2 regions of the Pseudoalteromonas sp. TB41 genome follow, and region 1 is predicted to be linked to the other one. Evidence: predicted binding sites of a transcription regulator. Region 1 holds the regulator's gene; the other holds the start of a gene.
The links. Region 1 encodes FliA, which starts transcription of late flagellar genes. Its sites were predicted from a motif close to CTAAAGNTNNNNNNNNNNNNGCCGATA; they were not measured.
Positions count from the first base shown of each region.

Region 1 (7,478 bases):
GTTCAAGGTAGAATAATGGAATCGACTTTTTACGAACAATAATCGTTAGCTGGCCATCAACCACATTAGTTTTTGTTAAATCTAAGTGGAATATTTCACTTACACCCGCTAGCGGCAAGGCAAAGGTTTGCTCTCCCACCACCACCATTAAGGTAGGTAATATCGCAAGTGTTAGTGGAACTTTGATTTCTAAAGTAGTCCCTACGCCCATTTCTGATTTTATGTTAACCGAGCCATTGAGCTGAGTGATTTTTGTTTTAACCACATCCATACCAACACCACGGCCAGAAATATCTGAGATTTCTTCTTTGGTTGAAAATCCAGGTGCAAAAATAAGGTTATAAGCTTCAGTATCAGAAAGACGACTCGCTTGGTCGTGATCAAGCACCCCTTTACTAATCGCAATCTTTTTAAGCTTTTCAGCATCCATACCGGCACCATCATCTTGGATGGTAAGTAGAATATGATCACCCTGTTGCGAAGCTGATAAAGTCACCGTACCTGTTCTAGGTTTACCCGATGCTTCACGAATATCGGGCATTTCAATACCATGGTCGACCGAGTTGCGAACCAAATGCACCAATGGATCGGCCAATGCTTCCACTAAATTTTTATCTAAATCGGTGTCTTCACCGACAAGTAATAAATTAATATCTTTTTTAAGTGTTCGTGCTAAGTCACGTACAACACGAGGAAAACGGCCAAATACTTTTTTAATTGGCTGCATTCGTGTTTGCATTACTGCACCTTGGATATCAGCAGTCACAACATCTAAGTTGGAAATAGCTTTACCCATAGCCTCGCTATCAGAATTAGTCGCCAAACTCACTAAGCGATTTCGCACAAGTACTAACTCGCCCACCATGTTCATTATTTGGTCTAGGCGTTTGGTATCAACACGTACTGTTGTTTCTGCCGGTGGAGGCGCTGCTTTTTTAGGCGGCGCAGCTTTAGCTGCTTGTGCCGCAGGAGCAGGCTTAGCTGGCTCTGGTTTAGGCTGTGGCTTAGCTGCAGCAACTGGTTCTGGCTTTTTAGCTGCCACTGGTTCTGGTTTACTTACAGGAGCCGGTGTTTCTATCGACTTAGGTGCACCTTTACCATGAAGTTCATCAAGTAACGCTTCAAACTCGTCGTCACTTATTTCATCATCGCCCGAGCTTTGCTCGTTACTTGGTGGAGCCACAGGGGCTGATGGTGTTTGTTGTGGTGTACTTGCGGTTGCTTGGCTCACTTCGCCAAAGCTGCCTACACCATGAAGTTCATCCAATAAGCTGTCAAACTCATCGTCAGTTATATCACCACTGACATCATTGTCACTTGATGATGATTGTTTTTCTTGTGGGGCTTGCCCTTTTCCATGAAGTTCATCAAGTAGGCTTTCGAATTCGTCTTCGGTTATTTCATCAATCTGAGACTCAGTACTGCTGCTATCTGGGCCGCTAAATAATTCATCAAAAGCAAACGGGTCTTCTTCAGCATCGTTGCTCGGTTGCTCTGCAACTGGTTCGGGCTTTACCGATGGGGTTTCGACAGGAGCTATATCTTCAACCACAGAATCGCCGGCAAGCTCTTCTGCTGTCGGTGGCTGTCCAAGTTTGTGAAGTACTGCAAGTAATTCTGGATCAGCAGGCTCTGGCTGGTCACGATTTTTAATCGTGGCAAACATTTCATTAATGGTATCCAGTGCTTGTAAAATCACATCCATTAATTCAGAGTTAACTGTTCTTACACCTTGGCGCAGTAAATCAAACACATTTTCAGCACCATGACATGCATCAACAAGCTCTGTCATAGCCAAAAAGCCAGCGCCACCCTTTACAGTGTGGAAACCGCGAAATATTGCGTTTAGTAGCTCAGTATCATCTGGGTTGTTTTCCAGTTCTACTAACTGTTCAGATAAAAGCTCAAGGATTTCTCCGGCCTCTACTAAAAAGTCTTGTAAAATATCTTCATCGACTTCAAAGCTCATGCAGTACTCTCCTATTAGAAGCCCAAACTTGATAATAGATCATCAACTTCATCTTGATCAGATACAACATCATTACGCGTTTCTTTATCAATAATAGGCCCTTCGGGACCTGCTAGTGTTTGTGCAACAATGGGATCTTCTATTTTTTCTGGTTGTTCAGTTGGTTCAACCTCACCACCTTGCGCTGCAAATGCAGTCAACAGGTGAATTAAACTTTCTTCAACTTCACGGACAAGTTCAATAACACGGCGAATAACCTGACCGGTTAAATCTTGATAGTCTTGAGCCATCAGCACATTAGTCATCAGCATTTGTAACTCATCGGTTTTGTGATGAGAACTGCTCATAAACTTATCAATACTATGACAAAGTGATTTAAACTCACCAAGCTCTATTTCGCGGTTCATTAAACGATCCCACGTTGGCTTGATATCAGCTATTTCGTCAGCGATTTCTTGTGCTAATGGTAAGCTTGCTTCAACCGCATCCATTGTCTTATTGGCTGCGTTTTCTGTCATTTCCATGACATAGTTAAGGCGTTTTTTTGCGTCAGGGATGGCATCAGTGGTAATGTCTGTTAAACGCGTGTCTAACTCGAAACTTTTTAAAGCTTCGTGCAGTTGACGCGTCAACTTACCCACCTCAGCAAATAACTGTGATTGCTCTTGTGAAGCTGTTTCTAAAATTAACTGATTCGCTTTATCTTGCTCACCATTTTCTAAAAAAACAACTAACTGGCGAGCTTGTTCTAAAGTAATCTGAGGCGCAGCAGGTGCTGACATAAGCCTCTCCCTCTCATTAACCTAAGCGTTCGAACACTTTTTCTAATTTAGTTTTCAATGTACCTGCAGTAAATGGTTTAACAATATAACCATTAACACCTGCTTGGGCCGCAGCAATTATTTGTTCTTTTTTAGCTTCTGCTGTAACCATTAAAACAGGAATATGCTTTAATTTTTCATCAGCTCGAATTGCCCTCAAAAGATCAATACCTTGCATGCCTGGCATATTCCAATCTGTTACAACAAAATCAAACGCTTGATTTTGCAACATAGGCAAAGCAGTTGACCCGTCATCTGCTTCTTGAACATTGGTAAAACCTAAATCGCGCAACAGGTTTTTAATAATACGTCTCATTGTTGAGAAATCATCAACAACAAGAATTTTAATGTTTTTATCCAAAACATCCTCCAGTGAGGCCTGAACCTTTATTTACTTACTTCTAGTTTATCCAGTCATTGATTTTTGCTTTAAGCTTAATCATCGCCTGACCATGTATCTGACTTACACGCGATTCACTTACATCGAGTATATGCCCAATTTCTTTTAAATTCATCTCATCGTTATAGTACAAAGAAAGCACCATTGCATCTTTTTCCGGTAACGACTTTATTGCACTGAGTAAAGACTCATTAAACCGTTCATTTTTAACATTATTGAACGGTTTGTCTAGTGCTAAATCTTGGCCATGAGGTGTAATCACATCGTCATCTATACCAAGGTCTTCAATACCTAACACTTTGCTTACATTTACATCGTTTAAAATATGATGGTACTCATTTAGCGAAATTTCAAGTTTTTCAGCAACTTCACTATCTTTAGGTTCACGGTTTAAACTGTTCTCAAGCGCAACAATAGTCTCTGCAACCAAACGGCTTTTTCTGTGAACTGAACGTGGAACCCAATCGCCTCGGCGCATTTCGTCTATCATCGCACCACGAATACGAATACCGGCAAAGGTTTCAAAGCTTGCGCCTTTGCTCGCATCAAAGTTTTTTGAAGCTTCAATTAAACCAATCATACCCGATTGAATTAAATCATCTAGCTGCACACTGGCCGGTAAACGAGCAATTAAATGGCACGCCACTTTTTTGACTAATGAGGCATGCTTTTCAACAATCATATTTAAATTTTGTGTTGACTGATATCCCATAGCTCTATTCACCGGTATTGTCATTGTTAGTTACTAACTAGTTTCTCAATGAAAAACTCTAAATGACCCGAGGCTTGACTAGGTGTTGGCCACTTAGCAATTTTTGTAGCCAGTGTTTTAAAAGCAATTGCAGCAGGCGACCCAGGAAAAACCTCAACAATTACTTTTTGGCGGCGCGTTGATTTGCGCATATTTTCATCATATGGAACCGTTGCAACCAACTCCATTGATATATCTAAAAATCGGTCGGTAACCTTTGAAAGTTTTGCAAACAATTCCTGCCCTTCGCGTAAACTACGCACCATATTGGCAACAATTTTAAATTTATAAACGCCGTGCTCACGGCTAAGTACTTTAATTAAAGCATAGGCATCGGTAATTGATGTAGGCTCATCACATACCACCACAACCACATCTTGCGCTGCGCGAGAAAAACTCAGCACCATATCGGAAATACCCGCAGCGGTATCAACAATTAAAATATCAAAGTCGGTGTTAAGTTCACTAAATGCACGAATAAGTCCAGCGTGCTCTGAGGGTGATAACTCAACCATACTTTGCGAACCCGATGTTGCAGGCACTATTTTTATGCCTGCGGGACCTTCGACTAAAATATCATCAAGTTCACATTCGCCCGATAAAACATGAGATAAATTACGCTCAACGCGCAGTCCAAGCATCACATCACAATTCGCTAATCCTAAATCAGCATCTAGTACAAGCACACGTTTGCCTTGTTGGCCTAACGCGATTGCCGTGTTAAGGGATACGTTCGTTTTACCCACTCCACCTTTGCCGCCGGTGACAGCGATAACTTTTACGCCGTTATTATTATTCTTGCTCATTTTGCGAAGGCCGCTTGCTTGATCTAAAACTGTGTTAATCATACATCTCTACTGTGCTCGACGCCACTGATTGGTGTCGTGATTGTTGTGCTTTTATTCTTTTTAAATACAATTGCTCAGCTTTTTTTACTAGTTTTTCGGCATTTGCCACTCTAATATCTTCTGGTACTCGCTGACCGTTAGTAAGATACCCTATTGGGAGACGATTTTGAATCGCAATACTAATAATCTCACCTAAACTCAATGACTCATCAAGTTTAGTAAAAATACATCCGCTTAGCTGTACTTTTTTAAAGTGCCTTACTGTTTCTTGTAATACATTAATTTGCGCCGTCGCACTTAATACTAAATAACTACGTATATCAACACGCTGATTACGCATTAAGGTGTTTAACTGCTCGGTTAAGCGTAAATCACGTTGACTCATTCCCGCTGTATCAATTAAGACTAGACGTTTATTTCGTAAATGGTATAAAACTTCTGCTAATTCATTTGCATCTTTAACTTGTTTAACGCCACAACCTATAATACGACCATACGTTGCTAGCTGCTCATAAGCACCAATACGGTAAGTATCGGTAGTAATAAGCGCTACTTTATCGGCACCGTATTTTTGTGCACCCAATGCTGCCAGTTTTGCAACTGTGGTGGTTTTACCCACGCCTGTAGGCCCGACTAACGCAAAAACACCGCCTTGGCGAAGTATTTCGTTGTTCGTAGTTTGCATTTGATCTTCAACCATGTTCAATAAAGCTTTCCAGCCTTGTTGGCGAGACACATCGTCTGGTACAAAACATGCCATTTGCTCAGCAACATTTTTCTCTATCCCCATACCGACTAAGCGGTCAATCATACATGCACGGGTCGGGTCGCGACGTGCCATATCTTGCTGCATTAAACCTGATACTTGGTGCTCTAATAGTTGACGAATTGCGTTCATTTCTTCACGCATTGTGCTGATGTCACTGGATTCTTTATGCATTGTTTGCTGACGCGGTGCGCTAGGTGAATCTAAATCGTCAAAGCCACTGTCTAAATCGTCAAAACCTAAGCTATCGGCTTGGGTGTGAGGGCGCACTGGCGCGCTTTGTTCACGTTCAAACATATTTTTAGGTCGTGATTGCACAGGCTCTTGTTCTTGATAGTGACCAGAAGTGTCAATGCCAGAGTGTGAAAACATTGAAGCAAGCTCTGCTGAACGAGGACGTGGAGACTGACGCTCTAGTAAGGCTTGTAAGCTATCTGCAACCTTTGCCTGTGGCTTAGGTTGAGCGCGTTGCGGTTCTGGTTTAACAAAATTATGTGAACTTTGCTCAGTATGTGCAAATGAAGCTCTTGCAGCAGGTTGGCTTTGAGGCTGCTCTGGCGCTTTTGTCGCGGCTTTGTCGTAATCAACTGCAGCAACAATTTCAACGCCATTAGCTAGTTTTTTATTTGACATAATAACCGCATCAACACCCAACTCTTCTTTTACTTCTTTTAGTGCAGTGCGCATGTCTTTAGCAAAAAAACGTTTAATTTTCATAATTCAAACCCCTTTAAAATCTTATTGTTGGCCTACAGAGCTGACAATCTTGATCTGTCTTTCATCTGGTATCTCTTGATAAGACATCACTCGCAATCCTGGAATGGTGTATTTAACAAATCGAGATAACACAGTGCGTAACATTCCTGACGTTAGCAATATTGAAGGTTCACCGGCCATTTCTTGATTTTGATGCGCTTCATTCAATGATGTTTGAAGTCTATCAGCAAGCCCTGGTTCTATTCCGGCACCTTCATCACCTGCATTTTGAAGTGACTGATGCAACATCTGTTCCAACTCAGGCGCCAAGGTTATGACAGGGATTTCAGAAGACATACCAACGGCATCTTGGACGATTAATCTACGCAGTGATATTCGCACTGCAGCCGTTAATACATCTGGGTCTTGGCTACGAGGGCCATACTCAACAAGGGTTTGAACAATTGAACGCATATCTCGTATTGCCACCCCTTCGTTTAATAAATTTTGTAGTACTTTAACGATGGTGGTCAGCGGTAATACCTCAGGTACAAGTCCTTCAACTAAGCGAGGGTGACTCTTACCTAACATATCTAATAAGTTCTGTACTTCTTCATGTCCGAGTAATAATGCGGCGCTATTGGTGAGTAACTGGCTAATATGGGTTGCCACCACGGTCGCCGAATCAACCACCGTGTAACCTAAAGACTGTGCTTCATCTTTTTGATCGGGTTTTATCCAAACCGCATCTAAACCAAACGCAGGATCTTTAGTTTCAATTCCTTTTAGCGGGCCAAATACTTGGCCTGGGTTAATCGCTAATTCATCACCATGTTTAAGCTCACCCTCACCACTTGATACACCCATCATGGTTATGCGGTATGCATTTGGGTCGAGTTCTAGATTATCGCGTATATGCACCGGCGGCACTAAAAAGCCCAGCTCTTGAGATAGTTTTTTACGCACTCCTTTAATACGGTTTAACAGCTCGCCACCTTGTGATTGGTCAACGAGAGGAATGAGTCGGTAACCGACTTCTAGACCAATAACATCAACTTGTTGAACATCATCCCAACCCAGTTCTTTTTGCTCTTGTTTAGCCGCAATTCCGGTACCTGAGGCCGCATTTTCGGCTTCTTCTGCTTCTGCAGCGGCTAATTTCAGTTTATTTTGCTGAGTATAGTATGCAAGGTAACCTAAAAGCGCCCCTAAGCTTAAAAATGCAAG
Region 1 is NZ_AUTH01000082.1:46,252-53,729, reverse strand. Features, by position in the region: gene L641_RS0112255 (chemotaxis protein CheA) at 1-1,969, opposite strand, end outside; gene L641_RS0112250 (protein phosphatase CheZ) at 1,984-2,751, opposite strand; gene cheY (chemotaxis response regulator CheY) at 2,768-3,151, opposite strand; gene L641_RS0112240 (RNA polymerase sigma factor FliA) at 3,192-3,902, opposite strand; gene L641_RS0112235 (MinD/ParA family protein) at 3,929-4,789, opposite strand; gene flhF (flagellar biosynthesis protein FlhF) at 4,782-6,272, opposite strand; gene flhA (flagellar biosynthesis protein FlhA) at 6,294-7,478, opposite strand, start outside.

Region 2 (7,478 bases), on a different contig from region 1:
TTACGAACCGTGTTTGCGGTGAGTGTGGTTTTTATTGCTATGAGAATGGTGCTTTCTGCCCGTAATAAAGTGAGCGTAGGTCACCCGATGCCTGCAGGCCCCGTGCTAGGAAGTATTAGTGCGATAATGGGGGCACTATCTGGGTTGATTGGGATTGGCGGTGGCGCACTACTTGTGCCTATGTTGCACTATTTTTCGGTTGATATTAAAAAGGCAATTGGTTGCGCTGCTGCATGTGGTATTGTAATTGCCTTTTTTGGCTCTATTGGTTATGTCAGCGCCGGTTGGCAAGTAACTGACTTAGCGCATGGTTTTATGGGATTTGTTTATTTACCTGCATTGTTAGGGATTGTTGTTACCTCATGGTTTATAGCGCCAATAGGCGCCAAAGCAACGCATTACTTACCTGTGAATACAATTAAGAAAGTTTTCGCGATGTTACTTGTTATCATCGCTATTAAAATGGTTTTTAGCTAAAGGTTTATTTTTATGGCACTGGAGTTTCCTCAAATTGATCCAATAATTTTTTCTATTGGGCCACTTAGCGTTCGTTGGTATGGATTAATGTACTTAATTGGTTTTGCGTTTGCGATGTGGTTTGCTAATCGTCAAGCTAATAAGTCCGGTTCAGGTTGGACTAAAGACGAAGTCAGCGATTTACTCTTTTACGGCATGCTGGGCGTTATATTAGGTGGGCGTATTGGTTATGTTCTGTTTTATCAATTTAGCTATTTTATCGAAAACCCCTTATATTTGTTTAGAATAGACCAAGGTGGCATGTCGTTTCATGGTGGAACACTGGGGGTGATCACTGCAATTGCTATTTTTGCTTACAAGCGTAAAAAATCGTTATTACAAGTCGGTGATTTTGTAGCACCTTTAGTGCCTGTTGGTTTACTGGCTGGGCGTATAGGTAACTTTATTAACGGCGAATTATGGGGGCGTACCACTGATGTTCCGTGGGCAATGGTGTTTCCAACCGGAGGCCCGCTTGCACGCCACCCTTCACAACTTTACGAAGCTTTTTTTGAAGGGCTTGTATTGTTTGTCATATTATTGTGGTTTATTAAGCGTCCACGTCCTGCGGGAAGTGTGTCGGGTTTGTTTTTACTGGGTTACGGCGTATTTAGATTTTGTATTGAATATTTTCGCCAACCAGATGCGCAATTGGGGCTATTTGCTGATTTCATTTCTATGGGGCAAATTCTATCGTTACCAATGATAATTGGCGGGTTAGGCTTACTTATTTGGGCCTATAAACAACCACTATCAAAAACAGCGGCAAAAGCTTAAAAGAAGAAGTTAGATGAAACAATATTTAGAATTATGTCAGCGCATTGTTGACCAAGGACAATGGATTGAAAACAAGCGTACCGGTACACGTTGTTTAACGGTTATAAACGCTGATTTAGAATACGATGTGGCTAATAATCAGTTCCCAATGATCACTACGCGAAAAAGCTATTACAAAGCGGCTATTGCTGAATTATTAGGTTATTTAAGAGGCTATGACAGTGCTGAGCAGTTTCGCAATATAGGTTGTAAAACCTGGGATGCTAACGCCAATGAAAATAGTGCCTGGCTCAATAATCCTAATCGTAAAGGTGAGGATGATATGGGGCGCGTTTATGGCGTGCAAGGACGAGGCTGGCAACGCCCTGATGGTTCAACACTGGATCAACTTGCAAAGGTCATCAATAATTTAAAAAATGGCATTGATGATCGCGGCGAAATTATTACCTTTTACAACCCAGGTGAGTTTGAGCTTGGCTGCTTGCGCCCATGCATGCATACGCATACCTTTTCATTACTAGGCGATACCCTGTATTTAACTTCGTACCAACGAAGTTGTGATGTACCGTTAGGGCTAAACTTTAATCAAATTCAATGTTTTGTTTTATTGGCACTGGTTGCACAAATTACTGGCCACAAAGCAGGTAAGGCATATCATAAAATCACCAATGCCCACATTTACGAAAATCAGCTAGATTTAATGCGAGACGTGCAATTAAAGCGCGAGCCATTTGCTTCTCCTCAATTAAAAATTAACCCAGAGATTAAGTCGCTCGAAGATATAGAAACATGGGTAACACGTGATGATTTTGAGGTGGTTGGTTATCAATGCCACGAGGCTATTCAATACCCATTTTCAGTTTAAAAAATAAGGAGAGCATAATGAAAGCAGTGATCCCCGTAGCCGGCCTTGGAACACGTATGTTACCGGCAACTAAAGCAATTCCAAAAGAAATGCTGCCCGTTGTAGACCGTCCACTCATTCAATACGTTGTTAGCGAAGCGGTTGCCGCTGGTATTAAAGAGATAGTGCTAGTAACGCATTCGAGTAAAAACTCGATTGAAAACCATTTTGATACCAGCTTTGAACTAGAGGCAACATTAGAGAAACGTGTAAAGCGGCAATTACTTGCCGAAATACAGTCTATTTGCCCTAAAGATGTGACCATTATTCATGTACGTCAAGGTGAAGCAAAAGGCCTAGGCCATGCTATTAACTGTGCCGCCCCTATTATTGGCAATGAACCTTTTGTGGTTATTTTACCCGACGTTATTATTGATGATGTAGAAAGTGACCTAACAAAAGACAACTTAGCTGAAATGATTACTCGCTTTGAGCAAACTAAACACAGTCAAATTATGGTTGAGCCAGTCCCTAAAGATGACGTAGATAAATTTGGTGTTGTGGATTTAGGTGATGTTGAGTTAAACCAAGGTGAAAGCTCACCCATTCAAAGCATGGTAGAAAAACCACCCGTTGACGAGGCACCTTCAAACCTTGCTGTGGTTGGTCGTTACGTGTTGAGTAAAAATATTTGGCCATTACTGGCTAAAACCCCTCAAGGTGCTGGTGATGAAATTCAGCTAACAGATGCAATAGCCATGCTTATGCAAGATGAAAAAGTAGATGCCTACGCAATGAAAGGCCGAAGCCATGATTGTGGCAGTAAAATTGGTTATTTAAAAGCAACCATTGAATTTGCTCTTCGTCGTGATGAATTCGCCGGTGAGCTTAAAACGTTTATTAAAACGTTAATTTAAATAAACTTATCATTATTAGAAGCGCCTATATGGCGCTTTTTTTGATTGTAAAATAGCTTTTTTAGTATTTTAAATTATCACTATTTTTGCAGTTATACAGACATATTTAACATTGTGTTGTAATCTTTATGTTAACCCAAGTTGTTTTGTTGTTAACGTGCTTTGTTGATTCAATTGAAAATTGACTTGATTGAGCGGTCTAAACTATTGAAAGAGAAACAATCAATGTGTGAATACAGCAAAAAGTATCACCGATATCTGTTAGTCGTATTACTGTTGTTATTAAGTACTGGTTGTACGATATCGCCTGATAAAACATCATTAAATGAAGAAGTTAAAGACTCACCTGAATATGTAACCATCACAGCGCTCGAGCTTGCTCAACTAAAAGATGCCGCCTTGCAATGGCAGCAAGCGCGCTCTGGCATAGAGCGGCTATTAAAGTTAGAACGTGAGCTCACATATTTAGTTGATCACCTAGATATTATTAACAGTAAAGCAATAGCGCAATCTAATCAGGCTGTTAGCAATCGTTATGCTCGCTCAGTAATAAACACAAAGGCGCCGCCAAATCTTAGATATGGTAATAATTACGCAAGCACCTCAGATAAAGTTGAACGACCAAGGCAAAGGTATAGTAATCGCTACGCAAAATCCTCTAAAGGGGACGCTCCATACAATCAGCGACACAGTAGTCGCTATGCTAGCGTGCCTACAAAAATGATTACAGCCCCTTCAAAAAGCTACAGTAAGCGCGCTGTTAGTTTGCCTGCGAAAGCAACGAACTCAATCGTGAAGAAAAAAGTATTCCCTCAAACATCGAAGCTAACAAAAGTGGCAATGGTTGATACCAACAAAAAAGTATTTGCATTGCAGGTTGCGTCACTCGATTCACAAGAGAGTGTTGCCAAAGAATGGAAGCAAATTAACAAAAAAGCAGCGCCTTTGTTTAAGGACAAAATCACGACAAATATTGAAAAAGCAAAGGTTAATAACAAAACCTATTATCGACTAAAATTAGGTGAGTATTTTAACTTTAAAAGTGCAGAGGATGATTGCGAGGTATTTAAATTTTATAAAGTTGACTGTTTTGTGAGTAACTACACTGACGGACCAATCAGGTTATAAAACAATATTACTTGGCGCTTTTATTGCATAATAGCTGTAGATAGCTAGTCTTTTGTAATGGGTGCCTAAAGTGAAACTTTATTTAATAACATTATTAATACCATTTGCATTAGCTGGTTGCAGCAACCAGCTAATGCCTTCAGATTCACAAAGCGATAAGCTTGTACGTGAAAAAGATATAAAACCTTACCTAGAGCAATGGGATAACAACAAAGAGCAAATAGCGCGCTTAAGCACCATGGAAGAAGACTTATCGTTATTGATTCAAGCGCTTTCTGCACAAACAGATATTGATACCGTACCAGAGCCGATGAAAGAGAAAGTTAAACGTGTTGAGTATGGCTCTAAGCAATCGTTACAACACTCATCAGAAACCGCTTTAGCTGATAACACTACCAGTACAAACAAAGCAATGTACGGTGTGCAAATTGGACGTTATTTAATTTCTAACGGAGCCAAAAGGCAAGTGGAGCGACTAAAAGAGCAATACCCTCAATTAAACAGTATTTTGCAATACCGTATTAATGAGCAAAAAAAAGAATCAACTATCTTTTATAGTGTTGTAGCAGGCCCGCTAAAAAATCAACAACAGGCGGCGCAGTTGTGTTTGTTTTTTTATAAGATGGGTAATAAATGTACCTTAGCGGCATTTTCAGAGGATGTTTAAGGTTTTTTTCGCTTATTTTTGCATCCTGTTATTATAAATCAAAATAAAGTAAATATTTTTTAACTTTTTAGTGATTTTGGCCGATACTTAAATTAACCTGAACAAAAGGTTAATAACATATATCTAAGGGAAAACTATGAACAAAATATTTACTAAAGCAGCATTGGCTGCGTCAATGGCTGCTCTTTCTTTTGGTGTAATAGCGGAAACTGCGACATTTAACGCAGGTGTAACTGTTCAAAACGCATTTACTTTTCAAAGTACTGCAGATTTAGATTTTGGTACTATTCGTGCTACAGCAGATACAGCTGCAACAGATACGGCGACTCTTGTTCTTGCAGCTAATCCTGCAACATCATCGATAACAGCAGCTTCAGGTGCGGGCGCAGAAATTGCAGTACTTGCAGCAGGTACGCCAGCTTCTTTTTCAGTGTCTGGGGTTTCTCCTTTTGCAACGCTTACAATTGATGCGACAGGTGTATCGGGTGCTATTTCTCCAGTAACTGCTCCTGCAGGCACTGCAGGCTTTACACTTGGTACTCCTACTTACTACGTATTAACTGGCGCAAACCCAAATAGTGCAGCAACAACAACTATCCAAGTTGACTCTACAGGCGCTGCTACATTTAATATGGGTGCGACATTAACTACAGATGCAACAACGCCTTCAAGTGATTACATTGATGGCGATTACAGTGGTACATTCACATTAATATTAGATTATTAATAGTATTTGCCTGCCTTAATGGCAGGCGCTTTGTGCTAAAACTTATTTTACTACTAAGTGTTTTTTTTAGCGCTAAAGTACTTGCTCAGGTGACCGTTCTTGAACCTCTAAACTTTGGTACGATTGTTGTCGTAAAAAATACACCTAGTAGCTCAATCACTCTTTTACCAAGTGGAACCAGTTCGACAACCAACATACATTTAATGCACAGTGGAAATCCTGCAGAATTGCTTTTTGAGGGATACGGGGCACGAGTACAATTAAACATAAGTGATACAGGTGTATATCCATCCCTTAGCAGAGTGAATGGTGGAAACGCTTTTATACTTAACAATGTCATTTATGCTTCTTCAGTAACAACAAACGCATATGGTATGGGGGTTTTAAAGGTTGGCGGGCAGTTAAGCACCAGTGGCAACGGGCAACCATATATAGACGATAACTACAGCACCACAATTGAATTAACAATTTCGTATTAAGAGCAATCTCAAAATGAATTTATATAAACTTTTTTTAATACTTGCATGTGCCAGTCAACTATTTATAGGCTTTAATAGCCAAGCCAATTTACTTATCTCTCCAACTCGTATTTCTTTTGATGAGCGCCAACGCGTTGCAAAAGTGATTGTAATAAACAATGGCGATGAATATCAGACATACCGTTTAGAATGGCAGGAAAAAACAGCAAAGCCAGAAGGTGGATATATTACCTTAACTGATAGGCAGATACTTCCTTCATCATTAAGCAATATGGTACGTATGAGCCCATCACAGGTACGCCTAGCTCCAGGTGAGCGTCAAATAGTAAAGCTTGCACTTAGAAAACCAAAAGGTTTGGACGATAAAGAGTATCGTTCGCATTTATTATTTAAGGCCCTACCCAATGAAACTAAAAGCAATAAACAAGGAATGGGTATCACAATTAATATGATTTTGAGTTATTCCATACCAATTATATTACGCCAAGGGGCTAAAATACCTGAAGTAGATATTGAATCTGTTGAAGTAATAAAAAATCAAAAAAATAACGCATTACTTGTCTCGCTTGCGAGAGCAGGAAACTATAGTACTTTTGGTAAAGTTGAAGCTTTTTACCAAGCAAGTAATAGTAGTGAAGAAATGAAAGTGTCTATGATTAACGACTATAGTATTTACGCTGAAGTGCCATTGGCTAGATTGACGTTAAATCTATTTGAAAAAAATGCGATTAAAGGTTCTGGTAAGTTGCGTATTGTATATTCAGGTTTAAAAGAATATCAAGGTATCAAATTTGCCGAGAAAGTGGTTAATATTAATGCAAGCTCAGTAGGGTTATTAAACTGATTTTAAAAATGTATTTTACATGGTGTGTGAGCTTAATACTGTTTGTGTTAAGTTTTTCTGTACACGCGTCTGTAAATAAAACAGACGCTATATATAACACTTTATTTAATATTGAGAAAAAATGGCAGGCTTTGACTGACGAGCAAGCTCTGAATACAGGGCAATTAAAGCTCGAAAAAAATGAAGGGCAAGAGGTCACGCTTTTTAACAACGCTGACGATAAAAGCGCAGGTATCCCTGTGGGTGAACTATTGTTTTTTTCAGCATACCTACGCCAATATTATTTAGGGGAGTTGGTTGCAATAAAAAGTGAAAGTGGCGCTTGGATTGAACTTAACAGTTTATTTGAGCAACTTAACTTTGCAATTACCATTAATAGTGAAAACTTAACCGCACAAGGGTGGTACATTTCACCTGAAAATCGTTTTGAACTGAACTTAAATAATAAAGCGGTAGTGATAAAGAACGAGGTTTATTCATTTTCAGAGCAAGACTACTATCTTGATTCCGGTGATGTGTTTGTTGATTCAGCACTTTTAAATCAATGGTTTGAATTAAACATGCGGCTTAACTTTAATT
Region 2 is NZ_AUTH01000102.1:7,261-14,738, reverse strand. Features, by position in the region: gene L641_RS0117875 (sulfite exporter TauE/SafE family protein) at 1-477, shown strand, start outside; gene lgt (prolipoprotein diacylglyceryl transferase) at 490-1,293, shown strand; gene L641_RS0117865 (thymidylate synthase) at 1,307-2,158, shown strand; gene galU (UTP--glucose-1-phosphate uridylyltransferase GalU) at 2,176-3,054, shown strand; gene L641_RS0117855 (SPOR domain-containing protein) at 3,331-4,182, shown strand; gene L641_RS0117850 (SPOR domain-containing protein) at 4,253-4,849, shown strand; gene L641_RS0117845 (DUF4402 domain-containing protein) at 4,986-5,576, shown strand; gene L641_RS0117840 (DUF4402 domain-containing protein) at 5,609-6,055, shown strand; gene L641_RS0117835 (fimbria/pilus periplasmic chaperone) at 6,069-6,899, shown strand; gene L641_RS0117830 (MSCRAMM family adhesin SdrC) at 7,031-7,478, shown strand, end outside.
Region 2: a site for FliA is predicted at 4,909-4,935, ahead of L641_RS0117845 (DUF4402 domain-containing protein). Genes of this name have one in related genera too.